2 regions of the Pedobacter sp. ASV1-7 genome follow, and region 1 is predicted to be linked to the other one. Evidence: riboswitches for the same ligand, from Rfam matches in the RefSeq annotation. Region 1 holds a riboswitch; the other holds the start of a gene.
The links. Region 1 has a riboswitch for cobalamin ahead of metE (5-methyltetrahydropteroyltriglutamate--homocysteine S-methyltransferase). Riboswitches for the same ligand answer to the same signal wherever they lie in the genome.
Positions count from the first base shown of each region.

Region 2: another riboswitch for cobalamin. It lies ahead of ABDJ41_RS18345 (TonB-dependent receptor plug domain-containing protein); the one in region 1 lies ahead of metE (5-methyltetrahydropteroyltriglutamate--homocysteine S-methyltransferase).

Region 1 covers NZ_JBEHBV010000007.1:188,225-193,851, forward strand. Annotated here, with positions in the region: gene metE (5-methyltetrahydropteroyltriglutamate--homocysteine S-methyltransferase) at 1-1,960, opposite strand, end outside; cobalamin riboswitch at 2,138-2,328, opposite strand; gene ABDJ41_RS16845 (DUF6266 family protein) at 2,397-3,035, opposite strand; gene ABDJ41_RS16850 (HAMP domain-containing sensor histidine kinase) at 3,503-5,257, opposite strand; gene ABDJ41_RS16855 (sensor protein KdpD) at 5,282-5,627, opposite strand, start outside.
Region 2 covers NZ_JBEHBV010000008.1:237,866-243,492, forward strand. Annotated here, with positions in the region: gene ABDJ41_RS18330 (penicillin-binding protein 1A) at 1-1,787, opposite strand, end outside; partial or broken gene ABDJ41_RS18335 (polyphosphate kinase 2 family protein) at 2,069-2,430, shown strand; gene ABDJ41_RS18340 (serine hydrolase) at 2,439-3,653, opposite strand; cobalamin riboswitch at 3,732-3,937, shown strand; gene ABDJ41_RS18345 (TonB-dependent receptor plug domain-containing protein) at 4,046-5,627, shown strand, end outside.

The sequences.
Region 1 (5,627 bases):
TATGTGTATGAATCTGCGTATCGTCTTTTACCCCACTTGCAGATATCCTGAAAGCACGAACGGCCCATTGTAAATAATCTTGCCAATCAGATTTACGTAAGGGTAAACCTTCCCTAATTGCAGGTTCATCAATCTGAATGATCTTAATACCTGCTTTCTCCAGGTCTACCACTTCGTCCCTTATTGCCAATGCGATCTGTGTACAGGTTTCAGATCTAGGCTGATCATTTCGTACAAAAGACCATTGCAATATGGTTACAGGTCCTGTAAGCATTCCTTTAACCCATTTGTTGGTTAATGACTGGGCAAAAGCAGACCATTTAACTGTCATAGGCAAAGGGCGATAAACATCTCCATAAATCACAGGAGGTTTTACACAACGACTACCATAACTTTGTACCCATCCGTTCTTAGTAAAAGTAAAACCAGCAAGCTGCTCACCAAAGTATTCAACCATATCATTACGTTCAAACTCCCCATGAACCAAGACATCTATACCGGCATCTTCCTGAAAACGAATTGTTTCCTCCGTTTCCTTTTTGATCAGCTCATTATATTCCTCAGCACTTAAATCACCCTTTTTATATTTTGCCCTCCAGCTACGTACTTCCTGCGTTTGTGGGAAAGAACCAATAGTAGTTGTAGGAAATAAAGGTAAATTTAAGGCCTGCTTTTGTAATTGCTGACGAACAGCAAAGGTATTTTTCCGTTGATCATCCTCGACAGTAATACCAGCTACACGTTGCTTTACAGCATTATTATGAATCAGATCAGATGACTTTCTACTTTCATTAGCTATTTTGTTTGCTTTTAATTTAGGAATGGCTGTCTTAATGTTCAACGCAAGTTCATTTAAAACAGCGACTTCATCAATCTTTTGTCTGGCGAAAGACAACCATTGCTTAATCTCAGCACTTAATACAGCTTCATTAGTCTCCAGTTCCAAATCACAAGGCGAATGAATCAGTGAGCATGACGGACTAATCATTAGTCTGTCATGGCCAATTTTGTCAGCCGCAGATTTGATTAAAGTTAAAGAAGCATCAAAATCATTTTTCCAGATATTCCGACCATCTACAAGACCCAAAGACAGTCCCATATATGCAGGGATATCAGCTAATATCTCCTTCAGTTGCTCAGGACTACGTACCAGATCTATATGCAAAGTATGAACAGGCAATGAAAGTGCTAGTTCCTTATTGTCTTGTAAAGCACCAAAATAAGTGGCCAATAAAATTTTTAATCTTGGAAAGCGCTTTTTAATTTCAGCGTACACATATTTGAAAGCTTTTCTATCCTTCTCTGTAAGATCTAGTGATAAAAATGGCTCATCAAACTGTACCCATTCTACATGTTGTTCTTCCAGTTTTTTAAGCAATTCTAAGTAAACCGGTAAAAGATTCCTGATCAGATCTATCCTGTCAAATCCACTTTCCTTTTCTTTACCCAGTAATAAGTAAGAAACCGGACCAATAATTACAGGCTTGGTTTTAATACCCAGCCTCACACTTTCCTGATATTCATCCAGCAGCTTGGTTGAAAACAATTTAAACTGCTGATCTTTTAAAAATTCAGGAACGATGTAATGATAATTGGTATCAAACCATTTGGTCATTTCCATTGCTGTAATATCTAAACCATCCTTTTGATAACCTCTGGCCATTGCAAAATAAAGGTCAAGCTCTGTATTACCTTTGTTGAGGATAACTTCATGATAACGTTTCGGTATTGCACCTACTGTAAGTGATAAATCTAAAACCTGGTCATAAAATGAAAAGTCATTTGATGGAATCAGGTTTATACCCGCTTCCTTCTGCATTTCCCAGTTTTGCTTACGAATTTCACGACCAGTTTGAACCAGCTCCTGAATAGTTGAATTGCCTGACCAATACTGCTCGCAGGCTTTTTTGAGTTCTCTTTTACTACCAATACGCGGGTAGCCCAGATTGTTTGTTAGCATTTTTTTGCTTTTTAATTGATGAAAAAATCAGTTAAAAGCTCTCTTGCTGAACTTCGCAATGCTGTCGAAGAATGAAGAATATGAAAATACAATGTATAAGACCGGGATAACGACATGCTGCCCACACCGTATCACCAATAATACATCAAACCTAAACATGCTTCATATCGCGAAAGCAAAGTCAATTCGATAAAGGCAGGTCTCCTGACTTGTAACATTTTTACCATCCTTCCCATTTCAATAACGAAACAGTGGATATACTAAGGGTAAAAACTTTTATGTTACTTACAGTTGCGCGACAGTTCGTGATTTACACACGATTCCCTATTAATCTACAATTAAGTAAAACCATTACCGGTTGATGAAGAAAGTAAAGAACTTTATCTGGCGTAAAGGTACTATAAAAAACTTTCTTTTGATAATACTGAAGCATCCCTTAGTTAATCCTACCCAGGTACATGCTATTGGCTACGGCTTTCCTGTTTAAGGAAGTCATACCTACATAAACTTCAAGTGTTTTACCTACAAATGGTTCTTGTATCTTAATATCACATTCCTTGTAGGCTCTGTTAACGCCGCCTGTAAAACCAAATGACATATTCAATTCAGGAGAATAAGCTACAAACATCAACTGATCATTAAAGGCTGTCTTTTTTACCACATCTGATTTCCATGTCAGTTTAAGTATCTCAGAGTCTTCAAGGATCATTTTTACATCATTAATCATAGGCAGTTTACCTACACTTAAGATCAGCTTACTATAATCTGCCTCCAGATCAGGATATACCCCAGAAATCATGGTGTTGTAGTTCGCCGAAAATGCAGCACTGATTTCAGTTTTCTCTACAGCTTCATTAGCAAATCCAACAGTAATAAATTCATGAAAAGGCACTAAAATTAAGTTCATAAACTTCAACTTTTCTTGTGTGGCTATTTGTGCCGGACTACTTTCCCTTTTATTCTTCTTCTTTTTAGGGACAGTCCTTAAATAAGGGATACTTTTCCAGGTAGCACCCACAACTGGACCAATCTTTCCTGATACCGGGCCTAATATGCCCTTTCTAATTTTTGCCATCTTGTTTTCCTTTCTTGGTTAATTAATTATTATATTTATTAGTCTTTTATAATCATCTTCTGTGAGTCCTCTCTTATTTATTACTTGCCATTAATTACACAAAAGGCTAAAAAATGCCTTTTAAATGCTTTTTATATGACCCCAGGTCATACAGAGTCATACAAGACTCATTAGAGACTCATACAACACTCATAGTTATTATAATCTTCGATCTAACTAAACCCTGTATATCAGCCAATTACATCAATAAATCTTAAAAAAAGATGTATTAACGAGTAACAACAAAAAAAAACAGACCTAACAATTAAATCTGTTTTACTAATATACTATCCAAAAAATCCGTTGTCAAGTTCCCTGAGTTCCCAACGCAGGGTGTAAACCTTTGACAAAACGCGGTTTAAACACCCGCCAGCGCGGCATTTTTTTTCTACAATGTATCAGATTTTTTACATTAACCATCATTAAATTTAACTAACAACCGGTAACGAAAAGTAAAACTTACTACCTTCCCCTATTGAACTTTCGACCCAGATATGACCATTTTCTGCTTCAATAAAATCTTTCGAGATGGCAAGCCCCAATCCCGAGCCCGACTTATTACTTCCATCTGTAGGTACCTGAAAGTACTTATCAAACAAACGTTTCAGGTATTGTTCTTCAATACCTTTTCCAAAATCGCGAACAGAAAATTCTATCGCATCATTATTTTCGATAACCTGCACAACTATTTTCGATTTTTCTGCACTATACCGTAAAGCATTCGACAAAAAGTTCACCAGTACCCAAGCTGTTTTTTCAATATCTACACTTACTTTCGGAAGATTATTTCTAGAAATAAGTTCCAGTTCTATAGCCTTTTGTTCTGCTTGAAAACGAACTGCATCGATAGCATAAATCGCTATCTTTTTAGGGTCAGTCTTTACAAAATTCAATTGTAGGTTACCTGTTTCTACCTGTGCAAGATCCAAAAGCTCGGAAGTTATTTTTAACAAGCGACCACAATCTTCTTTAATATGTTGAACCAGTTCTTTTTGTTCAGTGTTCATGATTCCTACCCGATCATCATCCAGTAATTTCAAACTCATTTTAATGGATGATATTGGCGTTTTCAACTCATGTGATACAGTGGCAATAAAATTTGTTTTAGCCTCATCCAATTCTTTAAACTTGGTTATATTTTTAAGCACATAAACTTGCCCAGCTGCTTTATCGGTCTGCACAGTCGCATTATCAGTATTATCTTCATAATTCGGCACGCTGATATCTCTTCTTTCCAACTGAAAATAAGATTCTTTATGGTCTGCATAGATCTTCATAGGTTTATCATCAACAGACTCCTGCAAAATTCTATTCAACAGATCATTCTTCTTCCTCAATTCCATTGCGTTTACACCAACTACCTGTTGCTGATCTAGATTCATTAGCTGTCCGGCAACTTTGTTAAAGAAAAGAATTTCCTGTTTCTCATTGACTCCAATAATTGCATCCTGCATCTGTTCAATAATGGTTTCTATTCTTAATTTTTCAGACTGAATTTTAGCCAGGTTACTATTTTCCCATTTATTCAGTTCTGAAGTCATTGTATTAAAGGAATCAGCGAGTTCTGAAAACTCATCAGAACCTTTGAAATCCAGTTTTTGCTTATAATTCTTACGACTAATTTCACGGATGGCCTCAGAAAATTCACGTAAAGGATTGGCAACAAATCCAGGAAAGTTGACTATAAACGAGAATAGTATCAGGAAACAAATTGAGGCAGCAAAAATCACATACATGGCTGATTTTTCGATAGCAGACTGTGCAGCAGCATTTTTCCTAACTATAGCGTTCATATTCAGATGATCGATCTCTTTTAACTGCTTCCTGACTTTATTTAAAGACACTTGCTTTGCCGTCAGGGAAGATAATGGATCAATAACACCCTCGTAAGCCAATTTCAATGCATCAACTGCCTTTCCTTCTCCTTTTTCAGTAACATTCTTTTGTTCCAAATTCAATTGTTTATCGAACTGACTTTTGGCTTCAGGCGACAAAGGCAGCTCGTGCTCATCTAAAATTGAACGCATGTTACTCGTATAGTTCAGCGTCTCATAATTATCTTTCAAAATAACCTTCGACCTTATGGAAATTTCATTCATGTAGTATAATGAAACCGCTCCAAAAAAGAGTATCACCACGAATAGGAAGCCGAATCCGAGGCGAAGTTTGGTTTTTATTTTCATAATTATATTATTTATCTTTTTGCACTAACTCAATATTACTAAATCAGTTTCTGTAGCTGAAATGCTCCGCAAAAGTTGATTAAAAATTGCAGTTCTCATCATAATTTGAAATAAATTTAAATGGGGCTTACCTATACATATTGTTGTGATCTCTTTTTCTGCTGCAATTTTCAATATGGTATTGGGAATATTATCGTTTTTTACCTTAATCACTTCTGCTCCAAGTTCAGTAGCCAACTTAAAATTATTAATCAGATGTCGCTGTAAATCCAGTTTAACTCTGTCACCACTTTCCTTACTATTCTGAACATACAATACAATCCAGGGAGAATGATAATAAGAGGCCAGTCTGGCAGTTTTACGAATTACA
Region 2 (5,627 bases), on a different contig from region 1:
TCAATAAGGTTTCCATCAAGATCAGTGATCTTTTCAACAAGGATCGGATCTGTTTTTAGACCTCCATTTAAGAAAGTTCCATAAGCTCTAACCATTTCAAAAACAGTAACATCATTTGGGCCTAAACTAACGGAAGGTACAGATTCTAAATGGCTGTCTATACCACATTCATGAGCCCACTTTACCACATTATCCCAGCCAACTTTTTCTGTGATCTGTGCGGTAATGGTATTTACAGATCTTGCCATAGCTAAACGGAGCGACATTTCACTATAGGAATTGCTCCAGCTTGCATTTTTAGGCTCCCAGTATTCTGTTTTTCCTTTTTCCTGATAGGCTATTCTAACTGGTTTATCCGTGAATTTATCACATGGGCCTAAACCGCTTTCGAGTGCAGCCAGATATGCAAAAGGTTTAAATGTAGAGCCAGCTTGTCTTTTTGACTGATTTACATGGTCATATTTAAAGTATTTATGATCTAATCCACCTACCCAGACTTTTATTTTACCGTTAAAAGGATCAAGCGTCATCATTCCTGTATTCATCATTTTTCCGTAATAACGGATAGAGTCCATGGTAGAAAAAAGTGTATCACGATCACCTTTCCAGGTAAAGATTCTCATCTTTTTCTTTTTATTGAACCAGGATGTTATAGAGTCAGGATTGTTGGGGTATTTCTTTTCCAGTATTTTATAAATAGGAAGGCTACGCATAGCGCGATCTGGATAATCCACTTTTTTACCTTCAGAATCTTCCCATGGATCTTCATTTCCCCAAACACTATAAAATCTCCTCTGGATAGTTTTCATTTGTTCAGCTACAGCTTCTTCAGCATATTGCTGAAGTTTAGAATCAATGGTTGTATATATTTTTAACCCGTCTTCGTATAAGTCGTAATTGTTGTCTTTACACCATTTTTCCAGGTATTTATCTACTGCTGCTCTTAAGTAAGAATCACCGTCACTACCATCATCAACTCTTCCTTCTTTAAGTTTTATCGGTGTGCTTTTATAGGTGTTTAATTCGGCAGTTGAAATGTAATTGTACTTATTCATTTGCGCAAGGGCCACGTTACGACGTTCCAATGCTTTTTGAGGGTTTTTAATAGGATTGTACGTTGTTGTTCCTTTTAGCATACCCACCAAAAGGGCTGCTTCAGGTACATCAAGTTGATTGGCTTCTTTATCAAAATAAATGCGTGATGCTGTTTTGATACCATATGTGTTATTACCAAAAGATACCGTATTCAAGTACATGGTAATGATATCATTTTTAGAATAGTTAGATTCTAATTTTACTGCTGTGAGCCATTCTTTAAGTTTAGCAATAAGGGTGCGGACTACAGGAATGCGACTTAAAGCCCCCTGTGATTTATTGTATCTTGTTCTGTAAAGGTTCTTTGCCAGTTGTTGCGTAATGGTACTTGCTCCTCGTTTGTCGCCCGTTGCAGTAGAGATTCCGCTGGAAAGGAGGGAACGAAAATCGATTCCCATATGTTTATAGAAACGTACATCTTCTGTAGCAATTAAAGCATTAATGATACTTGGTGATATTTCCTTAAAAGTTACCGGTGTACGGTTCTCTTTGTAATAGCGACCTATTAACTTACCGTCGGAGGTGTATAATTCTGAACCGACACGAAGTGTAGGTGTTTTAATATCTTCATAGGATGGTGAGTACCCAAATAGCCATAAGAAATTGAGTTGCAGTGCACAAAAGAAGATGATGATACAAAAAAGGAATATGCTTGGATAACGGATGTACTTATTGCGAATTTCTTTAAACATGGGAGTAAAGATGAAAAAAACGTAAAACAGTTTGTGTTAAATAGTGTTAAAGTTACCACGCAAAATTAACATATTTAATCAATAGAATTTTATTCTAAATTTAAAGCTGAAGGATTAAAATTGGAAAATGAGATCAAACAATATTTAGTTGAAGCTGGTAAAAAGGTTTCGCTGGAAAATACGTATTAAGTGAAAAGATTCCCGGGGATCAGGATGTAAAAAAAGTAGATAAAGATTTTTGGAGAAGAAGGTATGAAAGTATCCGGAATTTTGATAAGCACATCAGTGATAATGGAACAGTTATTGTGAAAATATTTCTGCATGTTTCTAAAAGGAACAAAAACAACGTTTTCTGGATAGAATTGAAGACCCTTCAAAAAACTGGAAGTTTTCATCTGGCGATATAGCAGAACGTGGTTTATGGAATGATTATATGAAAGCATACGAAGAAGCTATGACAGAAACTTCTACAGCAGCTCCTTGGTATATTATTCCTGCAGATAAAAAATGGTATGCACGATTGGTAATCAGTAAAATTCTGATAGAAACTTTTAAAAGTTTAAACCTTAAGTTCCCTGAGCTTCCTAAAAATGAATTATTAAAACTAGATGACATCAAGCAGCAATTGCTGGATGAAAAATAGAAGATTTATTACTTGTTTTTATGTTTTCTTTGTAGCTCATAATTGTAAATCAATTTTCCTATGTTTTTCATAAAAGGATAACAGACGGTTTCGTATTCATATATACCATCGTTATAGATGCCATCCTCATTGGATTGTACAACAGCTGTTAAGAAGAATTCGATATTGTTCTTGTCGTCTTTGAAATAAGCATTGTCTATAATGAAACCATAAGAATCTCCATACTTATTGAATATTTTTAAATCAGGGTTTAATACAGCATTTTTCTCCTTACCATAATACAGCATCTTGGCGTAAGTAGGCCAGAACTCCCTTGGGTTATAGGATGGATAATCACTTTCAGTTGGTAGTTTACTCATGTATTTATATATGAGTTGATAATCTTCAGGAGTTAGTTGAAAGCGTTGAGCAAGAGGGAAGGATTTCGGATAAATGAGTCTGATCATCATAGACTGCTGATCAGAAATACTAAAAGCATTTTTATTGGATAGATTAAAAGGTTTAGAAACAAGTTTTTCTGCGCTGTCTAAATAACCTTTTCCCATTATTGTATTAGTTAGCTCTAACGGATATTCTTTGGGATCGTATTGAGCTTCTTGTTGGTATACTAGTTTATTTGCAGTGTAAAATTTTACAGGGTTGGTGTGTTTCGCAGATTCACCAGAATGACCAATTGCCAGTCTGTTTAAAATGCGACTGTCATTTAGTCCATATTTGTTTAGTTTTTTGTTGATCTCCGCACGACCAATAAACTCAAATAGCCGGTTAAAGGCGTCATTATCACTTGTTAAAAGTATTTTTTTGATGTAATGTTCAATTGATGGTAAACCATTTTCTGAAGAGATATCTTTATCAACCCTGGTTTGACCTTTCCAGACACTATCTGTAATCATGATACTTTTAGCCGTTAATCCATTTATTTTAAGCTCATTTATTTTTTCGAGTGCAAATATTACTGCTGCTAGTTTTACGGTGCTTGCCGGATAAAAATATCTGTGGTTATCTAAGTTATAACTATAAGTTTTAAACTTTGGGCCGTTTTCCTTTTTTTTAATGACCTGTGTATACAATACCTGTATCTGATTTTTCTGAGGATGGTTTAATATGCCAGAAAATAGGTCTGGATGCTGTTGCATTAATGTCTTTATAAATATAGTGTCGGTTTTTTGAGCCATAACAGTGCTGCTGATGAGCATGAATAATGTGGAAATTATTTTATTCATCTTGGTGTGATTATATATAAATATAGGTATTAATAGAATATAAGAAATACCCTTGTTGCTGATCAATAGATAATTGAGTACATTCGCATCGCTTTTGGTTTCCGCCAGGGTTATTCTGGTTGAATTAAAAGGGAATACGGTGTAATTCCGTAACTGTCCCGCAGCTGTAAGCTCTGTAACGGTGTTCAAATCACGCGCCACTTTTTCAAGCCTTTAAAGGTCGGGAATGGGAAGGCTGGATTCCGGGAGTAAGTCAGAAGACCTGCCATAAGTTTTATATTTCATAGCTTTCGGGGATTGAAGCTAGGAGTGAATACTGATTTATCATATTTCATTTCCTGAATCTTTCTGTTTGCTGTGGGGAAAATCTCACAAACAAAACATTATTAAAAATGAAACTTAGTAACAAATTATTAATTGCAATGAGTGCCGGCTTTATCCAGCTTGGATCTACTGGTACATTGCGTGCTCAGGAAGTTGTTGACCTGAACGATGTGGTTATTTTTGCAACAAAAAATGATCAGAAACAATCACAAACCGGAAAGGTAGTTACAATTATCGGTCGCGAAGTATTAGATCGTAGTCATGGTAGAAACCTTACAGATCTGTTAAATGAACAGGCTGGAATTGTAATAGGAGGTGGAACTCTTAATTCAGGCTCCAATAAAAGTCTCTTTATGCGTGGAGCAGGTAGCGGCTATGCTGTGATTTTAATTGATGGAATTCCAATGAACAACCCAGCTAGCATTGGTGCTACTTTTGATTTACGTGCATTTTCTATTGATCAGATTGATCGTATAGAAATACTTAAAGGAGGCCAATCTACAATTTATGGTTCGGATGCTGTTGCCGGGGTTGTAAATATCATTACAAAAAAAGGATCACAAGCAGGAAACAGTGTATATGGAGTAGGTAGTTATGGGACATATAATACCTATAAAGGAACTTTGGGGATGAACTATCATAGTAATGATTTTTCGTACAATATTGGCTATACCCAAACTAAGACTGATGGGATTTCTGATGCTGCAAATCCGGTAGGTAACACTGATGTTTTTGATAAAGACGGGAATAAAACATCGGCTGTGAATGCGAATTTCTCTCTTAAAGCTACAGATCAATTGAGCATAAGTCCTTTTATACGTTATTTTTATGGGAATTATGATACAGATCAGGGTGTTTTTAAAGACAATCCGACAAGCTATGTTAAGTTAAAGCATTTTAACAGCGGCATAAATACTAAATACGATTTTGGTACTGGTAAAATCAACTTTAATTATAGTTATGAGAATTCACAATTAGCCGATCCTACAGGTTATGTCCCTTTTTCAGAAGGAAAAATGCATCTGGTAGACTTATTTTATAATCAGAAAATAGGTTCAAAATTAGATGTGTTGGTGGGGCTGGATAACAGAGCTACAAGATTAAGTACAAGTTTAGTTGCTTCTACCAATCAGTTCAGTACTTATGCATCCATCTTTGCACATGATTTAAGTATTTTTAACCTGGAAGTAGGAGGACGTTATAATAAAGCAAAAGCATTTGGAGAAAATTATACTTATAACATTACACCATCTATCAATGTTGTAAAAGAAGTGAAGATTTTTGGAACCATTTCAACAGCGTTTAAAGCACCTAATTTAGATTATCTGTTTACACCTTATGGAGGAAACTTAAATCTCGTTCCGGAAGAATCGAAGAATTACGAAGCGGGTGTTAATTTGAACCTGGCTGATCAGAAATATACACTTCGTGTTTCAGGTTTTAAACGGGACCTGACCAATGCAATTGTTTATGCGGGTAATGGATATATCAATCAGCTAAAGCAAAAGGTTAAAGGCTTTGAAATTGAACCTGCAGCACAACTTGGTATTGTGAATGTAAGAGGATATGTGGCGTATGTAGAGGGTAATGAATATACTTATCTGACCAGTACTGTTCTGGATTATTTATTCCGCAGACCGAAAAATATTT